2 regions of the Pseudonocardia oceanicola genome follow, and region 2 is predicted to be linked to the other one. Evidence: riboswitches for the same ligand, from Rfam matches in the RefSeq annotation. Region 2 holds a riboswitch; the other holds the start of a gene.
The links. Region 2 has a riboswitch for S-adenosylmethionine ahead of thrC (threonine synthase). Riboswitches for the same ligand answer to the same signal wherever they lie in the genome.

Region 1: it holds a riboswitch for S-adenosylmethionine, as region 2 does, so the genes downstream of both, ACL02T_RS01855 (aminotransferase class V-fold PLP-dependent enzyme) here and thrC (threonine synthase) in region 2, are expected to answer to the same signal.

Annotation. Positions count from the first base shown of each region.
Region 1 is NZ_JBJZON010000001.1:399,498-407,233, reverse strand. Features, by position in the region: gene ACL02T_RS01880 (TetR/AcrR family transcriptional regulator) at 1-169, shown strand, start outside; gene ACL02T_RS01875 (MBL fold metallo-hydrolase) at 239-1,372, shown strand; gene ACL02T_RS01870 (TraR/DksA family transcriptional regulator) at 1,436-1,972, opposite strand; gene ACL02T_RS01865 (NAD(P)H-dependent flavin oxidoreductase) at 2,202-3,185, opposite strand; gene ACL02T_RS01860 (hypothetical protein) at 3,331-3,654, opposite strand; SAM riboswitch class IV at 3,983-4,096, shown strand; gene ACL02T_RS01855 (aminotransferase class V-fold PLP-dependent enzyme) at 4,153-5,547, shown strand; gene treS (maltose alpha-D-glucosyltransferase) at 5,733-7,736, shown strand, end outside.
Region 2 is NZ_JBJZON010000015.1:104,601-112,336, reverse strand. Features, by position in the region: gene ACL02T_RS21015 (transglutaminase family protein) at 1-557, opposite strand, end outside; gene ACL02T_RS21010 (alpha-E domain-containing protein) at 560-1,504, opposite strand; gene ACL02T_RS21005 (circularly permuted type 2 ATP-grasp protein) at 1,504-3,234, opposite strand; gene rpsT (30S ribosomal protein S20) at 3,762-4,028, shown strand; gene holA (DNA polymerase III subunit delta) at 4,424-5,392, opposite strand; SAM riboswitch class I at 5,618-5,762, shown strand; gene thrC (threonine synthase) at 5,769-7,034, shown strand; partial or broken gene ACL02T_RS20985 (ComEC/Rec2 family competence protein) at 7,371-7,736, opposite strand, start outside.

The DNA.
Region 1 (7,736 bases), on a different contig from region 2:
CGAGCGCGGGGAGATCCCGGCCGACACCCCCGTCACGCTGCTGCTCGACACGCTGTGCGGCGGCGTCGCCCTGCACGTCTCGTCCACACCGGAGCGGCTCCGGCCGGCGATCGACGTCGAGGACTATGCCGAGCGTCTCGTCACGTTCCTGATGCGCTCGGTTGAGTGAGCGGGCCGGCGGGCGTTACCGTCCGAGGGGGTTTACGGACGTTCGGCGTCCAGGAAGTGGGGTGTCCACGTGGTGCACAAGGTCCCCGCGGGTGGCGTCCCCGCGGGCGTGGAGGTCGTCGGCACCGCGCAACGCGCGGCGTGGGCCGCGAAGGTGCTCCCGCCCGTCGAGCGGCTGGAGGCGGGCCTGTGGTCCGTGCCGGTCCCGATCCCGCACAACCCGCTGCGCTACACGCTCTGCTACCTCGTTCCCGGCGACGACGGCGTGGTCGTCGTCGATCCCGGCTGGGACACCGAGGACACCTGGTCGGCCCTGGTCGCCGGGCTCGCCGCATCGGGGGCGACCTTCGACGACGTCGTCGGGATCGTGGCGACGCACGTCCACCCGGACCACCACGGCCTCTCGGCTCGCCTGGCCGAGCGCAGCGGCGCCTGGGTCGCGATGCACCCGGCCGAGGCGGCCACCCTTCCGCAGCGGTGGAGCGGCAGCGCCGAGGACCGACGCGACGCCATGGCCGGATGGCTCTGCGGGTGCGGTGCGCCCGACGCCGAGGTCGGTGAGCTGACCGGGCCCCGCAGCGGCGGGCCGGGGGGCGAGATGGCCGAGCCGGACGTCCTGCTGGAGGACGGCGACGCCCTCCCCCTGAAGGGTCGCACGGTTCGCACACTGTGGACACCGGGACACACGCCGGGGCACATCTGCCTGCTCGAGGCCGACGCCGGGGTGCTGCTGACCGGCGACCACGTCCTGCCGCGGATCACCCCCAACATCGGCCTGACCCCCGGCTCCGACGACCCGGCCCTCGCCACCTTCCTGGACTCGCTCGAGCGTGTCGCCGGCACGGACTCCGAGCACGGCGGCCTCACCGCGCTGCCCGCGCACGAGTACCGGTTCCGGGGCCTCGCCGCACGATCGCGCGCGCTGCAGGCGCACCACGCCGAGCGCTGCCGCGAACTGCTCGGGATCGTGCGGGAGGCCGGCGAGCCGACGATGTGGGAGATCGCGGCCCGGCTGACCTGGTCGCGGCCGTGGGAGGAGGTCGGCCCGATGCGGATCGGCGCGCTGGCCGAGACCGCCTCGCACGTGCGCTACCTCGTCGACCGTGGCGAACTCGAGTGCCTCGGCGGCGCGCCGGGCGCCATCACGGCTCCCGTGCCGGACAGCACGCCGAGGGTCAGGCTGGCTCGCCGCGCGGTCGCCTGAGGTGGGCCGGCCCGACGGGTCGCCGAGGGTCGGCCGGCATGTTGCGCGGATCGGGGGCCGGCATCAGCGGCGACGCGGCCGGTCTGCGCAGGCGAGGCAGGTCTCGGCGGCGGGCAGGGCCTCCAGGCGGACGTCGGGGAGGGCGGCACCGCACCGGGTGCACAGCCCGTAGGTCCCGCGACCGAGCCGGTCGGCGGCGCGGTCCAGGGCCGCGATCTCGCCCCGGGCCCCGGCGAGCAGGCCGAGGAGCTGGGCGCGCTCGAAGCCGATGGTGACGCCCTCGGGGTCGTGCTCGTCGTCGTGCGTGGTCAGTGCCTGTTGCTCGGCGAGCGCCGCCACCTGCACCTCGAGCGCCGCCTGCCGAGCGACGGCGGACTCGCGCGCCGCGGCGATCCGGTCGCCCGCAGTGCTCTCGCCGAGAGTGCTCCCGTCGGTGGTGCTCTCGTCGGTGGTGCTCTCGTCGGTGGTGCTCTCGTCGGGGGTGCACTCGCCGGGGGTGCCCTCGCCGGGGGTGCTCTCGTCGGGGGTGCTCTCGTCGGGGGTGCTCTTCCCGGGAGCATCGGGGTCCGGGTCGGGGTCGGGGTCGGGGTCGGGAGGCACGCCTCCCAGTCTCTCCCGGCCCCGACCGCCCGGCCAGCTGCCGACCCGCGCGAGCCCACGGCCCGCCTCACCGAACAGCCCGACTCACCGAAGCCCACAGCCCGACTCACCGAAGCCCACGGCCCGACTCGCGCTGCGGGCACTCCCGACTCACCGAAGCCCACGGCCCGACTCGCGCTGCGGGCACTCCCGACTCGTGCTGCGGGCACTCCCGACTCGCGGAGGTGGGTCAGACCGCGGCCGGTGCTCCGACCATGCCGGACAGGCGGCCGGTGATGATCTCCTCGGCGTCCCGGACGATGCGGCTGATCAGCTCCTCGCAGGTCGGGACGTCGTGGATGAGCGCCTGCACCATGCCCGCCGACCAGATGCCGTGGTCGAGGTCGCCGGTCTCGTAGACCATGGCGCCCCGCGTGCCCGCCACCAGGTCCTTCACGTCCTCGAACCGGGCGCCGGCGGCGAGCTTCTCCACGACCTCGCGGGACACGGCGTTGTCGGCCACCCGCGCGGTGTTGCGGAGCTGGCGGAAGATCAGCCGGGTGTCGCGCTCCCCCGCCTCGACCAGCCTGTCCTTGACGTTCTGGTGGATGCCCGACTCGACGGTCGCCATGAACCGGGTGCCCATGTTGATGCCGTCGGCACCCAGCGCGAGCGCTGCGGCGAGCCCGCGCCCGTCACCGAAGCCGCCGGATGCGATGAACGGGATCTCCACCGCGTCGGCGGCGGCGGGGAGCAGGATCAGCCCGGGGACGTCGTCCTCACCGGGGTGCCCGGCGCACTCGAAGCCGTCGATCGACAGGGCGTCCACGCCGAGCTCCTGCGCCTTGAGACCGTGCCGGACGGAGGTGCACTTGTGGATCACCTTGATCCCGGCGGAGTGGAAGTGCTCGAGGTGCTCGATCGGGTTCGCCCCGGCGGTCTCGACGAAGGGCACGCCCTCCTCGATGATCACCTGGCGGTACTCCGCGTAGGGCGGCGGGGTGATCGCGGGCAGGATGGTGAGGTTGACGCCGAACTTCTCGTCGGTCAGCTCCCGGCAGCGCCGGATCTCCGCCCGCAGGTCCTCCGGGGTGGGCTGGGTGAGGGCCGTGATGAAGCCCAGGCCACCCGCGTTCGCCACCGCCGCGACGAGCGGCGCCCGTCCCACCCACTGCATGCCGCCCTGCGCGATGGGGTGCTCGACCTCGAACAGCTCCGTGAACCGCGTCCGCATCCTTGCTCCGCTCCCCGCCCGCCCGCGACGGCCCGCCCGCCCGGCTCATCCGGCCGCCGCGAGCGCCTCACTGAACGAACGATCGAATAGGTCTCGTCGGCATGATCGTGCCCGGCCGCCGCGAGGCGCGTCAACGCACTCCGGCTCACGTCACGGCGGAGGTCACGCGGACCGGGGACCGCAGGAACATCTCGTCGGGCCACGGCCCCGCCCCGACGACGGCGGTGAAGTGCCCGTCGATCCACTCCCGCTCGGCGGCCCGGTGTCCCGCCGCATCAGCCGGACGCGGCAGGCCCGACCACCCGCACTCGCACCGCGCGAGCACCGCGACGTATCCCGAGCGGCCGTCCCGGGCCTCCGACCGGATGTCGGTCCAGATGTCGGTGGCCCGCCCCGCGGCGTCCAGACCGGCCACGAACCCCTCGTGCTCGTCCGTCGACTCGTCGGCCGCCGGCCCGATGAACAGCATGATCACAGCCTGTCTCCGCGGACGTCGCGGCGGGAAGCTCCCGGGAGGTTCCTCACCCCGCCCGGTCCGCGAACGGCTTCGGTGGACCGACGAGCGGGCGGCCGGGTCTCGACGGCCGCCGGATGGCCCCGGCGGTCGGCGGACGGAGTCGGCGGGCTTCGGAGTGGTGTGCCCGACCAGCGAGGAGCCGCCAGGAACCGGCGGCGCAGAAGGCCGCCCGGCACGGACGCAGCCGCAGCCCCACCCCACGCGAGCACGCCCCGGATGCCGATGCCGGGCTCGGCTCGCACTTGACCGCGCCACGGCGCGCGACCTACCGTCGTCGCCAGGTCAAGAGCGCCAGCGCCAAGCCCCGGCTCGCTGGCCGGCAACCCTCCTCCGCGGCGGGGTGCTCCGGGTGACGACCGGGCCGCCGCGGACCCGCGGCCGGCAAGCGCGGACCCTCACGTCCGGCACGTCGTGCCGCACCGGGTCCTGAGCGATCCGGGAGGATCGACCATGTCCGACGTCCGTACCGCCGTCACCACCGCGCCGCTGCGCACCGCCGGCGCATCGCGGCGCACCGGCGCCCCCGACCCGACGCCGCTGCCGGCGCTCGTCGGCACCGGGCTGCCGGTCCCGCTGGTCGACGGCCGCACCGTGCCCTGTGTCAACCTCGACCTCGCCGCCAGTGCCCCCGCCCTGCGCGCGGTCGCGGACCACGTGACCGAGCTGCTGCCCTACTACTCGAGCGTGCACCGCGGCGCCGGCTACGCCTCGCAGGTCTGCACCTCGGTCCTCGAGGGCGCCCGGCACACCGTGGCCCGCTTCGTCGGGGCCCGCCCGGACGACGTCGTCGTGTTCACCCGCAACACCACGGACGCGCTCAACCTGCTCGCCGGCGCGGTCCCGGGCGCGACGCTCTGCCTCGACGTCGAGCACCACGCCACGCTGCTCGCCTGGCGCGGCACCGACCACCGCGTGCTGCGGGCCCCGGACACCGTCGGCGAGACGCTCGACCTCCTGCGGGACGCGCTGACCGCCGAGCGGACCGCACTGCTGGCGATCACCGGCGCCTCCAACGTCACCGGCGAGATCCTGCCGATCGACGAGATCTGCGCGATCGCGCACGCCGCGGGTACCCGCGTGGTGCTCGACGCCGCGCAGCTCGCCCCGCACCGCCGCGTCGACCTCGCGGTGTCCGGTGTGGACTACGTCGTGCTGTCCGGGCACAAGCTCTACGCCCCCTACGGCGCCGGCGCGCTGGTCGGGCGGCGGGACTGGCTCGACGTCGCCGCCCCGTACCTCGCCGGCGGCGGCGCGGTCCGCTCGGTCGGTGTGGAGGACCGCACCGCGGAGGTGAGCTGGGCCCCGGCACCGCACCGGCACGAGGCCGGCACGCCGAACGTCCTCGGCGCCGCCGCGATCGCCGCCGCCTGCCGCGTGCTCGATCCGGTGATCGACGAGATCGTCCCGGCCCACGAGCGCGCCCTCCTCGCGCGGCTGCTCGGTGGGCTGTCCGGCACCGTCCGCCCGCTCCGGATCTGGGCCGACGCACCGGACCGGGTCGCGGTCGTCTCCTTCACGGTCGCCGACATCCCGGCCGGTCTCGTCGCGGCCGCGCTGTCCGCCGAGCACGGGATCGGGGTGCGCGACGGGCGGTTCTGCGCCCACCCCCTGCTCGCCCGCCTCGCGGGCGGGGCCGACGCCGTCCGGGTCAGCCTGGGCCTGAACACCACCGGGTCCGACGTCGACCGGCTCGTCGGGGCCGTCCGCGCGATCGCGGCCTCCGGCCCGCGGTGGGACTACCGCGAGGTCGACGGCCGGTGGACGCCCGTCCCGGACCCCCGCGACCTCGACCCGCTGCGGCTGGGCACCGACGCCGGACCGGGTGGAGCGGTCTGCGGGCACTGAGCGGTCTGCGGGCACTGAGCGGTCTGGGGGCACCGAGGCGTCGGGCCGAGCGGTGCGGCACACCGCTCGGCCCCTACGGACGGGTGGACGGGCGCATCGTCGGCGCGTCACCGTCGTTTCCCCGCAGGCGTGGGTGGTACACCCACCCCGGGCGACGACCGGGTCGCGGCGAGCACGGAGAGTAGATGGCAGACGACGCAGCGCTGTCCGAGGCGCAGACCGAGGAGACCGGGGACAGCTCGGAGCAGCAGCCCCATGAGCCCAGCGAGATCACCTACGCGGAGCACCTGCATCCCGCGCGGCCCCGCACGCTGCGCCACCGCGCCCGGGCCAAGTCGCCCGTCCTCCGGCGGTCGGTGGCGAAGGACGGCGCGGCGACCGGGGAGAACCCGGCGTACGTGTCGTGGCTGCTCAGCCAGTCCATGTTGGCCGACGCCAACGAGATCGGCCGGCAGTTCTCCGGCCAGGGCACGATGTGGCAGAACCCGTTCGCCGATCCCGGCCCGCGCCAGGCCGTGGAGTCGGCGTCGGTGTGGTTCACGGCCTACCCGATCTCGCTGATCACCCGCCCCGGCCAGTCCTTCCTCGCCGCGCTGGGCGAGGAGGAGCTCTGGAACGCCTTCTGCACCATCGGCATCGAGGCGATCCACACCGGACCGGTCAAGCGGGCCGGCGGCATCGCCGGCTGGCAGTACACGTCCAGCGTCGACGGGCACTTCGACCGGATCGGCACCGAGATCGACCCCGCCTTCGGCACCGAGGCCGAGTTCCGCGCGATGTGCGGCATGGCCACCTGGTCCGGCGGCACGATCATCGACGACATCGTGCCCGGCCACACGGGCAAGGGCGCGGACTTCCGGCTCGCCGAGCTGAAGTACGCCGACTACCCCGGCATCTACCACATGGTGGAGATCGAGGAGGAGGACTGGAACCTCCTGCCCGACGTGCCGGCCGGCCGGGACTCGGTGAACCTCGACGTCGCCACGGAGGAGGCGCTGGAGAAGGCCGGGTACATCATCGGCCGGCTGCAGCGCGTCATCTTCTACGCGCCGGGTGTCAAGGAGACGAACTGGAGCGCGACCAAGCCGGTCGTGGGCGTCGACGGCGTCGCCCGGCGATGGGTGTACCTGCACTACTTCAAGGACGGGCAGCCCTCGATCAACTGGCTCGACCCCTCCTTCGCCGGGATGCGGCTGGTGATCGGCGACGCCGTGCACTCGCTGGCCGACCTGGGCTCCGGTGCGCTCCGGCTCGACGCGAACGGCTTCCTCGGCGTCGAGAAGAGCGCCGAGGGGATGCCGGCCTGGTCCGAGGGCCACCCGCTCTCCTCCGCGGCCAACCACCTGATCGCGAGCATGGTGCGCAAGCTCGGCGGGTTCACCTTCCAGGAGCTCAACCTCACGATCGACGACATCCGCGCCACCTCCGAGGCCGGCCCGGACCTGTCCTACGACTTCGTGAACCGCCCCGCGTACCACCACGCCCTGGTCACCGGCGACACCGAGTTCCTGCGGCTGACCCTGCGGACCTCGCTGGAACTGGGCGTCGAGCCCGCCGGGCTGGTGCACGCCCTGCAGAACCACGACGAGCTGACCTACGAGCTCGTCCACTGGGCCACCGGGCACCGCGACGACCCGTTCCCCTTCGCCGGGGAGGAGCTCACCGGCGAGCAGCTGGCCGAGCGGGTCCGCGCGGACCTCACCGAGGGGCTGACGGGCGAGCGGGCGCCCTACAACCAGGTGTTCACCACCAACGGGATCGCCTGCACGACGGCCACCGTCATCGCGGCGACGCTCGGGCTGTCCTCACTCGACACCATCACGGACGACGACGTCCCGGAGATCATGCGGGTCCACCTGCTGCTGGCGATGTTCAACGCCCTGCAGCCCGGCGTGTTCGCGCTGTCCGGCTGGGATCTCACCGGCATGCTCACCCTGCCGGCCGACGACGTCGCCGAGCTGATCGGCGAGGGCGACACCCGCTGGGTCCACCGCGCCGCGCACGACCTCATGGGCGTCGCCCCGCACGCGGTCAGGTCCGCGTCGGGAATGCCTCGGGGCCGCTCGCTCTACGGTCCCCTGCCCGCCCAGCTGGAGGACGAGCGCAGCTTCGCCCGGCAGCTGCAGGCGATCCTGGCCGTCCGGTCGCGCTACGGGATCGCCGTGGCGCGGCAGGTAGACATCCCGGAC
Region 2 (7,736 bases):
AGCACCAGGGTGAGGTGCGCGTAGTCCTGGCAGACCCCCTTGCCCGCCTGCCAGGCCTCGGTGGCCGAGGTGTGCACGCCCGTCGTCCCGGCCTGGTAGGTCATGGTGTCGCGGACCCGCTCGCACGCGGCGAGCACGGCGTCGGCCGGCTCCCGGCCCTTCCTCAGGGTCGTCGCGACCCGGGCCAGCTCCGCGTCGCGCCCGACGTACTCGGTGAACTCGAGCATCTCGGTGTACCGGTCGCGGACGGCCTCCGACGCCAGGTCCTCCCAGGTCGCGTCGCGGACCGGCTCGGTCGCGTCGCCGGTCTCGACCACCGACGTGCCGGTCACCAGCAGCTCGGTGTGCGGCGCGTGCAGGTCGAACGCCGTGACCGTCGTACCCCAGTAGTCCTCGTAGCGGTAGGCACGGGTCGCCGGCACCGTCTCCACCCGGCTCACGATCACGTTCTGGTGCGAGTCGCTGCGCGGGGTCAGCCGCACCTCGTTGTAGGTCTCGTGCACCGGCGAGCTGTACTTGTAGCCCGTCTCGTGCACGACCCTCACCCGCCAGCCCATCGTCAGACCACCTCCGGCGCGGTCCACGCGACCCAGGGGGCGGCGTGGAAGAACTGCAGCGAGACGGCCTCGCCGACCTTCTGGATCGTCTCCTGCAGCGACAGCAGCTGGGCCGGCAGGTCGTCGAGCAGTTCCTCGGGGCGGAGGAACTCCAGCTCGCTGCGGGCCCGCCCGAGCAGCCGCAGCGCCTCGGCCTGCGCACCGACCCGGGCCGTCGGCCGCTGGTCCAGTTGCTGCAGGCAGGTCTCGGCCTCCCGCAGCGAGGAGAACACCGACCGCGGGAACAGCCGATCCATCAGCATGAACTGCGCGACCCGCACGGCGTCGACGGCGCCGCGGTAGGTGCGCAGGTAGGTGTCCTGGGCGCCGGCTGAGCGCAGCACCGACAACCAGCCCGGCGAGCCCATCCGGTCCGAGACCCGGGACAGCAGCAGCCGCACCACCATGTCGACCCGCTCCACGGAGCGGCCGAGCAGGTAGAAGCGCCACGAGTCGTCCCTGCTCATGGTCGAGGCGGCGAGCCCGGAGAACATCGCCGCCCGGTCCTCGATGTAGCTGAAGAAGGCGTGCGGCCCCACCCAGCGGGCGTACCGCTGCCGCTCCGGCAGCGCGTTCCACGTGGCGTTGAGGCACTCGAACATCTCCGACGACACGACCTCGCGCGCGCCGCGGGCGTTCTCCCGGGCGCTGGAGATCGAGGAGACGATCGAGCCGGGGGTGTCGGCGGAGTAGCCGAGCACCTCGGTCAGCGAGAAGGCGTCGAGCGGCTCGTCCGTGCCGGGGTCGACGCCCATCACGCCCAGCAGCCGGCGGGCGGCCACGTCGACGTCGATGGTGGCGTCCTCGAGCAGCTGGTGGACGGAGACGTCGAGGATGCGGGCGGTGTCGTCGGCGCGCTCGACGTAGCGGCCGATCCAGTAGAGGGACTCGGCGTTGCGGGCGAGCATCAGCCCAGCACCTCCGCCCGACGCAGCACCTGCTCCTGGCGCATTCCGCCGAGCTCCTGGACCTGGCGGCCCTGTTGTTGCTGCTGCTGTTGCTGTTGCTGTTGGCCGAGGGTGAGCTCCGGGCCCTGCTCGGCGGCCGGGCCGCGGGCGGGGGCCTTCGCCGCGATCCCCCGCTCGCCCAGCTCCCGCTCGGCCTCGCTCGAGCGGCTCGCCGCGAGCACCCAGGTGTCCTTCGAGCCGCCGCCCTGGCTGGAGTTCACCACGAGGCTGCCCTTGGGCAGGGCCACCCGGGTCAGGCCGCCGGGCAGCACGAAGACGTCCTCGCCGTCGTTGACCGCGAACGGTCGCAGGTCGACGTGCCGCGGCACGAGCCGGTCCTCCACCTTCGTGGGCACGGTCGACAGCTGGACGACGGGCTGGGCGATCCAGCCACGCGGATCGTCCACGATCGCCTTGCGCGCCGTCTTCAGCTCCTCGGCGGTCGCGTTCGGCCCGAACAGGATCCCGTAGCCGCCGGAGCCCTCGACCGGCTTGAGCACCAGCTCGTCGAGCGTGTCGAGGACGTGCCCGCGCTCCTCGTCCAGCCAGCAGCGGAAGGTGCTGACGTTCGGGATGACCGGCTTCTCGTCGAGGTAGTACTTGATCATCTGCGGGACGTAGGTGTAGACGAGCTTGTCGTCGCCCACCCCGTTGCCGACGGCGTTGGCGATCACGACGTTGCCCGCGCGAGCGGCGTTCATGATCCCCGCGACGCCCAGCACGCTCGTCGGCGTGAACTGCAACGGGTCCAGGAAGTCGTCGTCGATGCGCCGGTAGACGACGTCGACCTGCTGCTCGCCCTCGGTCGTGCGCATGTAGACCACGTTGTCGCGGCAGAACAGGTCCCGGCCCTCGACGAGCTCGACACCCATCTGCCGGGCCAGCAGCGAGTGCTCGAAGTAGGCGGAGTTGTAGACGCCCGGGGTCAGCACGACGACGGTCGGGTCCGCGACGTTGGGTGCCGCGGCCGCGCGCAGGGCGAACAGGAGGTGGGTCGAGTAGTCGCCGACCGCGCGCACCCGCTGGCGGGTGAACAGGTCGGGGAAGACCCGCGCCATCGTGCGGCGGTTCTCCATCACGTAGGACACGCCGGAGGGGTTGCGCAGGTTGTCCTCCAGCACCCGGAACGTGCCCTCCTGGTCGCGGACCAGGTCGATGCCCGCGACGTGGATACGCACGCCGTTGGGCGGGTTGAGCAGGTGGGCCGCCCGCTTGAAGTGCTCGCAGCTGGTGATCAGCCGGCGCGGGAGCACGCCGTCGCGCACGATCTGGGCGTCGTTGTAGACGTCGGCGAGGAACGCCTCGAGGGCCTTCACCCGCTGCACGATCCCGCGCTGGAGCCGGCTCCACTCGCTCGCGCTGATCACCCGCGGCACGATGTCCAGCGGGAACGGGCGCTCCTTGCCGGACAGGCTGAACGTGATGCCCTGGTCCATGTATGCCCGGTCGAGCGCCTCCGAACGCGCGGCCAGGTCGGCGGCGGCGGTGGGGGCGATCGCGTCGTGCAGGTGCCGGTACGGCGCACGGACGCTGCCGTCGGCGTTGAACATCTCGTCGAACGCGTCCGGGTTCGGCCGGTCGGGCTCGAGGTAGCCGTCGAACAGGGCGGAACCCCCGGCCCGGCCCGTCCCGTTCGAGCCGGACCCGTCCGTGGCAGCGGTCTCGTCGTCCTGTGCGGGTCGTTCGCCCATCCGTACTGGTCTCCGGTCCACTGCTCGGCTCACGGGGGTCATCTTGACCGTTCCCCCTGGGCCGGGCCAACTTCAGCCGTGCTACGTCCGCGTTACGGAGCGTCGTCGGGCGCGCCGGGCTGCGGCGCGCCCGCCGGTTCGGGGGCTCGTCGAGTCCGGGCCCCCGGTTCGTCGACACAGCCGCTGCTGGTGGACACGGAGGGCCGGCGCACCGTCACCGCGACACCTGGACCGACCGGCTGGTCGCGGTGGTCAGCGAGGCGGTGCGGCGCCATCCTCCCGCCGCGCGGCGCGTCCGGCCGGCGTCGTGCCCCGGGCGTGCGAGAGTGGATCGTGGCCCGCGCAGACGGAGCTCGCGACGTCGACCACGAGAGCCGAGCACGGGCCCGTGCAGGCGTCGTCCGGCCCGGGTTGTAGCATGGACGACCGAGTGCTCGGCGTGCTCGCTCGCATCGGTGGAGAACCGGTCGGGGTCGCCTGAGCCCCCCGATACGTACCAGCACCAGGAAGACTCGAGGCACACCAGCGTGGCGAACATCAAGTCCCAGATCAAGCGGGTCAAGACCAACGAGAAGCGCCGTCAGCGCAACAAGTCGGTCAAGTCGTCGGTCAAGACCGCGATCCGCAAGTTCCGCGAGGCCGCCGAGGCCGGCGAGACCGAGAAGGCCGTCGAGCTGCAGCGCGCAGCCGCTCGCGCCCTCGACAAGGCCGCGGGCAAGGGCGTGATCCACAAGAACCAGGCCGCCAACCGCAAGGCGGCCATCGCCAAGCGCGTCGCCAAGATCGGCGCGTGATCCGCGGGCGCGATCCGCGCCCGCGCAGGCTCCCGGGCTCCCCGGTCGAGCATCCCGTCGACGGCGCTGCCTTTTCCCGTGAGGCAGCGCCGTCGACGCGTTCTCAGCAGTACGGCCGCCGTGCACCACGTGCGTCACGGCGGCCCGACTGGCGCAGGAGCCCTGGGACAGTGGTGCATCAAGGCCTGATCACGCACGTCCGAGCCCAGCCCGAGCGCCTTATGGTTCCATAACGCACCTTCGAGCCCCGGCCTGAGCGCGTTATGGCTCCACAACACACTTCCCAGGCCCCGCCGAGCGCATTATGGCTCCATAACGCACCTTCAAGCCGCGCCCCAGCGCGTCATGGCGCCATGAGGGTCGGCCGGGAGGTGCTGGCCGCGCCGGCGGCGGGGTCAGCCGGTGCCGCGCGCGTCGACGACCGCGAGGACCGCGCGCTCCAGGGCGTAGGCGGGGTCGGCGGCCGCGCCCTTCACGTCCGCGTTGACCTGCGCCGCCGCCGCCATCGCGGTCGCGATACCGGCCGGCCGCCAGGCGCGCACCTGCCCCTGCGCCTTACGGATCTTCCAGGGTGGCATGCCGAGGCTGCCCGCCAGGCGGTTGGGGTCGCCCCGGCCGGCCGCACCGACCTTGGCGAGGGTGCGCACGGCGTCGGCCAGCGCGTCGGCCACCAGGACCGGGGCGACGCCGAGCACGAGCGCCCAGCGCAACGCCTCCAGCGCTCCCGCTCGCTCCCCGGCCACCGCCTTGTCCGCCACCGCGAACCCCGACGACTCCGCCCGTCCGCGGTGGTACCGGCGTACGGCGCGGCCGTCGACCTGCCCACCCGTGTCGGAGACCAGCTGGTTCGCGGCCGACGCCAACTCCCGCAGGTCCGAGCCGACCGCCTCGAGAAGCACGCCCACGGCCTCGGCGGTGATGGTGCCGCCGGCCCGGCGCACCTCGGTGCGCACGAAGTCGGCCCGCTCGTCGGCCCGGGTGAGCCGGTCGCACCTGGTGACGACCGCGCCGGCCTTGCGCAGGTCGTCGGCCAGCTGTTTCCCGCGGGCGCCGCCCGCGTGCACCGCGACGAGCACGATCCCGTCGGCCGGCTCGGCGGCGTACGCCAGGACGGCCGCCGCGAGGTCCTTGCCCGCCTCGTGCGCCCCCTGGATCACCACGACCCGGCCCTCCGCGAACAACGAGGGGCTCAGGTGCCCGACCAGCTCCCCCGGGCTCAGCTCGGCGGGCCGGAACCGGCGGATGTCCGTCTCGGGATCCACCGCCCGGGCGGTCCGGAGGATCTCGCTGACGGCCCGCTCGAGCAGCAGCTCCTCCTCGCCCACGACGAGCTGCACGGGGCCGGGCGGCTTCGTGGCCGGCATGGGCGGAGCTCCTCTCGCACGCGTCCCGCGGTGCGGCACCGGGACCCGTCGGCCCGGGCCCGCCCGTCATCGTCGCGCACGGCACCGACGATCCGTGACACGCCTCCCACATCGTGGCGCCTGGTGGCACGGTGCGAGCCCGGTGCCGTAACGTGCACGTCATCCGGATCGATCCGGCCGCCGCGCTCGCTCCCCGTACGGGGCCCGCTCGGCACAACCGCATATGGCTCATCCAGAGGGGCAGAGGGAACGGCCCGGCGAAGCCCCGGCAACCGGCGTCGAACGACGATCCGCGTGCGCACCGATCCGGTGCGGGCACGTCGACGGACCAGGTGCCAATTCCGGCCCGCGCCAGCGGGACAGATGAGGAGATCTGATGACTCTCACTGCAGACACGCCTGCCAGCACCACCCTCGACCTCGGCTCCGCCCGCGCGCTGTCCTGTCGCGAGTGCGGCCACCAGACGCCGCTCGCCGCGGAGTTCGCCTGTCCGCAGTGTTTCGGTCCGCTCGAGATCGCGTACGACTTCCCGCAGGTCACGCGGGAGTCGATCGAGTCCGGCCCCACGTCGATCTGGCGCTACAAGGACCTCCTCCCCGTCCCGTCGAACGTCCGGTCCTTCCCGAACACCGAGCCCGGCTTCACCCGCCTGATCCAGGCGGACCGGCTCGCCGCCGAACTCGGGCTCCGCAAGCTCTGGGTGAAGGACGACACCGGCAACCCCACCCACTCCTTCAAGGACCGGGTCGTGGCCGTCGCCCTCGCCGCCGCGCGCGAGCTGGGTTTCTCCGTCCTCTGCTGCCCCTCCACCGGCAACCTGGCCAACGCCGTCGCCGCGGCGGCCGCCCGCGCCGGGTGGGACTCGGTCGTGCTGGTCCCCTCCTCCCTGGAGCAGGCGAAGATCACCACCACGGCGGTCTACGGCGGCACCCTGCTCGCCGTCGACGGCAACTACGACGACGTGAACCGCCTGGCCACCGAGCTCGCCGCCGAGCACGAGGAGTGGGCGTTCGTGAACGTGAACGTCCGCCCGTACTACGCCGAGGGCTCGAAGACCCTGGGCTACGAGGTCGCCGAGCAGCTCGGCTGGCGCCTGCCCGACCAGATCGTCGTCCCGGTCGCCTCCGGCTCGCAGCTGACCAAGGTCGACAAGGGCTTCGGCGAGTTCGTGAAGCTCGGCCTGGTCGACGAGAAGCCCTACACGATCTTCGGCGCCCAGGCCACCGGCTGCTCGCCCGTCGCCGCGGCCTTCGAGCAGGGCCACGACGTCATCCAGCCCGTCCGGCCGGACACCATCGCGCGCTCGCTGGCGATCGGCAATCCCGCCGACGGCCCGTACGTCCTCGACTCCGTGCGCCGCACCGGCGGCGCCGTCGGCCACGTGACCGACGAGGAGGTCGTCGAGGGCATCCGGCTGCTCGCCCGCACCGAGGGCGTGTTCGCCGAGACCGCGGGCGGCGTCACCGTCGCGACGGCGAAGAAGCTGATCGAGGCCGGCGCGATCGACCCGGACGCCGAGACCGTCCTGCTGATCACCGGCGACGGGCTCAAGACGCTCGACGCCGTGTCCGCCCACGCCCGCCCGACCGCGACCGTGCCGTCGACCAGCACGGCCGTCCGCGAGGCGCTCGAGGGCCACTGACCCGACACGCCAGGACCACGACCGGGCCCGGAGGACGCGTTCCTCCGGGCCCGTCGTCGTCCCGACGGTCCGGCGGCGGGTGCGACGGCCCCCGCGGGAGCGCCGCGGGGCCGGGAGCGGGTCCCCGCGGGCGACCAGTTCGTCGTCGCGCGTGAAGGCCACGTCGCCGGACTGGTCCGTGCGCCGCACGACCGCCCCCGACGCCGTCAGGAGATCCAGCAGGCCCGGGTTCGGGTGCCGATAGGAGTTGCCCGCACCCACGCTGACGAGGGCGACCCGCGGCGCGACGGCCCGCAGGAAGTCCGGGCTGGTCGAGCGGGAGCCGTGGTGGGGCACCTTGAGCACCTCCGCCCGCAGGTCCGCGCCGCTGTGCAGGAGGTCGGCCTGGGCGTCGAGCTCCACGTCGCCGGTCAGCAGGATGCGCCCGGCCGGTGTGGTCGCGCGGAGCACCACGGACGTGTTGTTCACGGCGGTGCCGTCCTCGCCGTCGACGTACTCGGGAGCGCGCTCCGGGGCCAGGACGTCGAGCGTGAGCGCGGGCCAGGCGAGGCGCCGGCCCGCGGTCAGCTCGAGCACCGGCGCGCCGGCCTCCGCGGCCTGCTGCGCGATCCGCCGCAGGGCCCCGGCCGGCTCGTGCGCCGGCCCCAGTGCGACCCCGCCGGCCGCCCGACCGCGCAGCGCGCCCGCGAGACCGCCCATGTG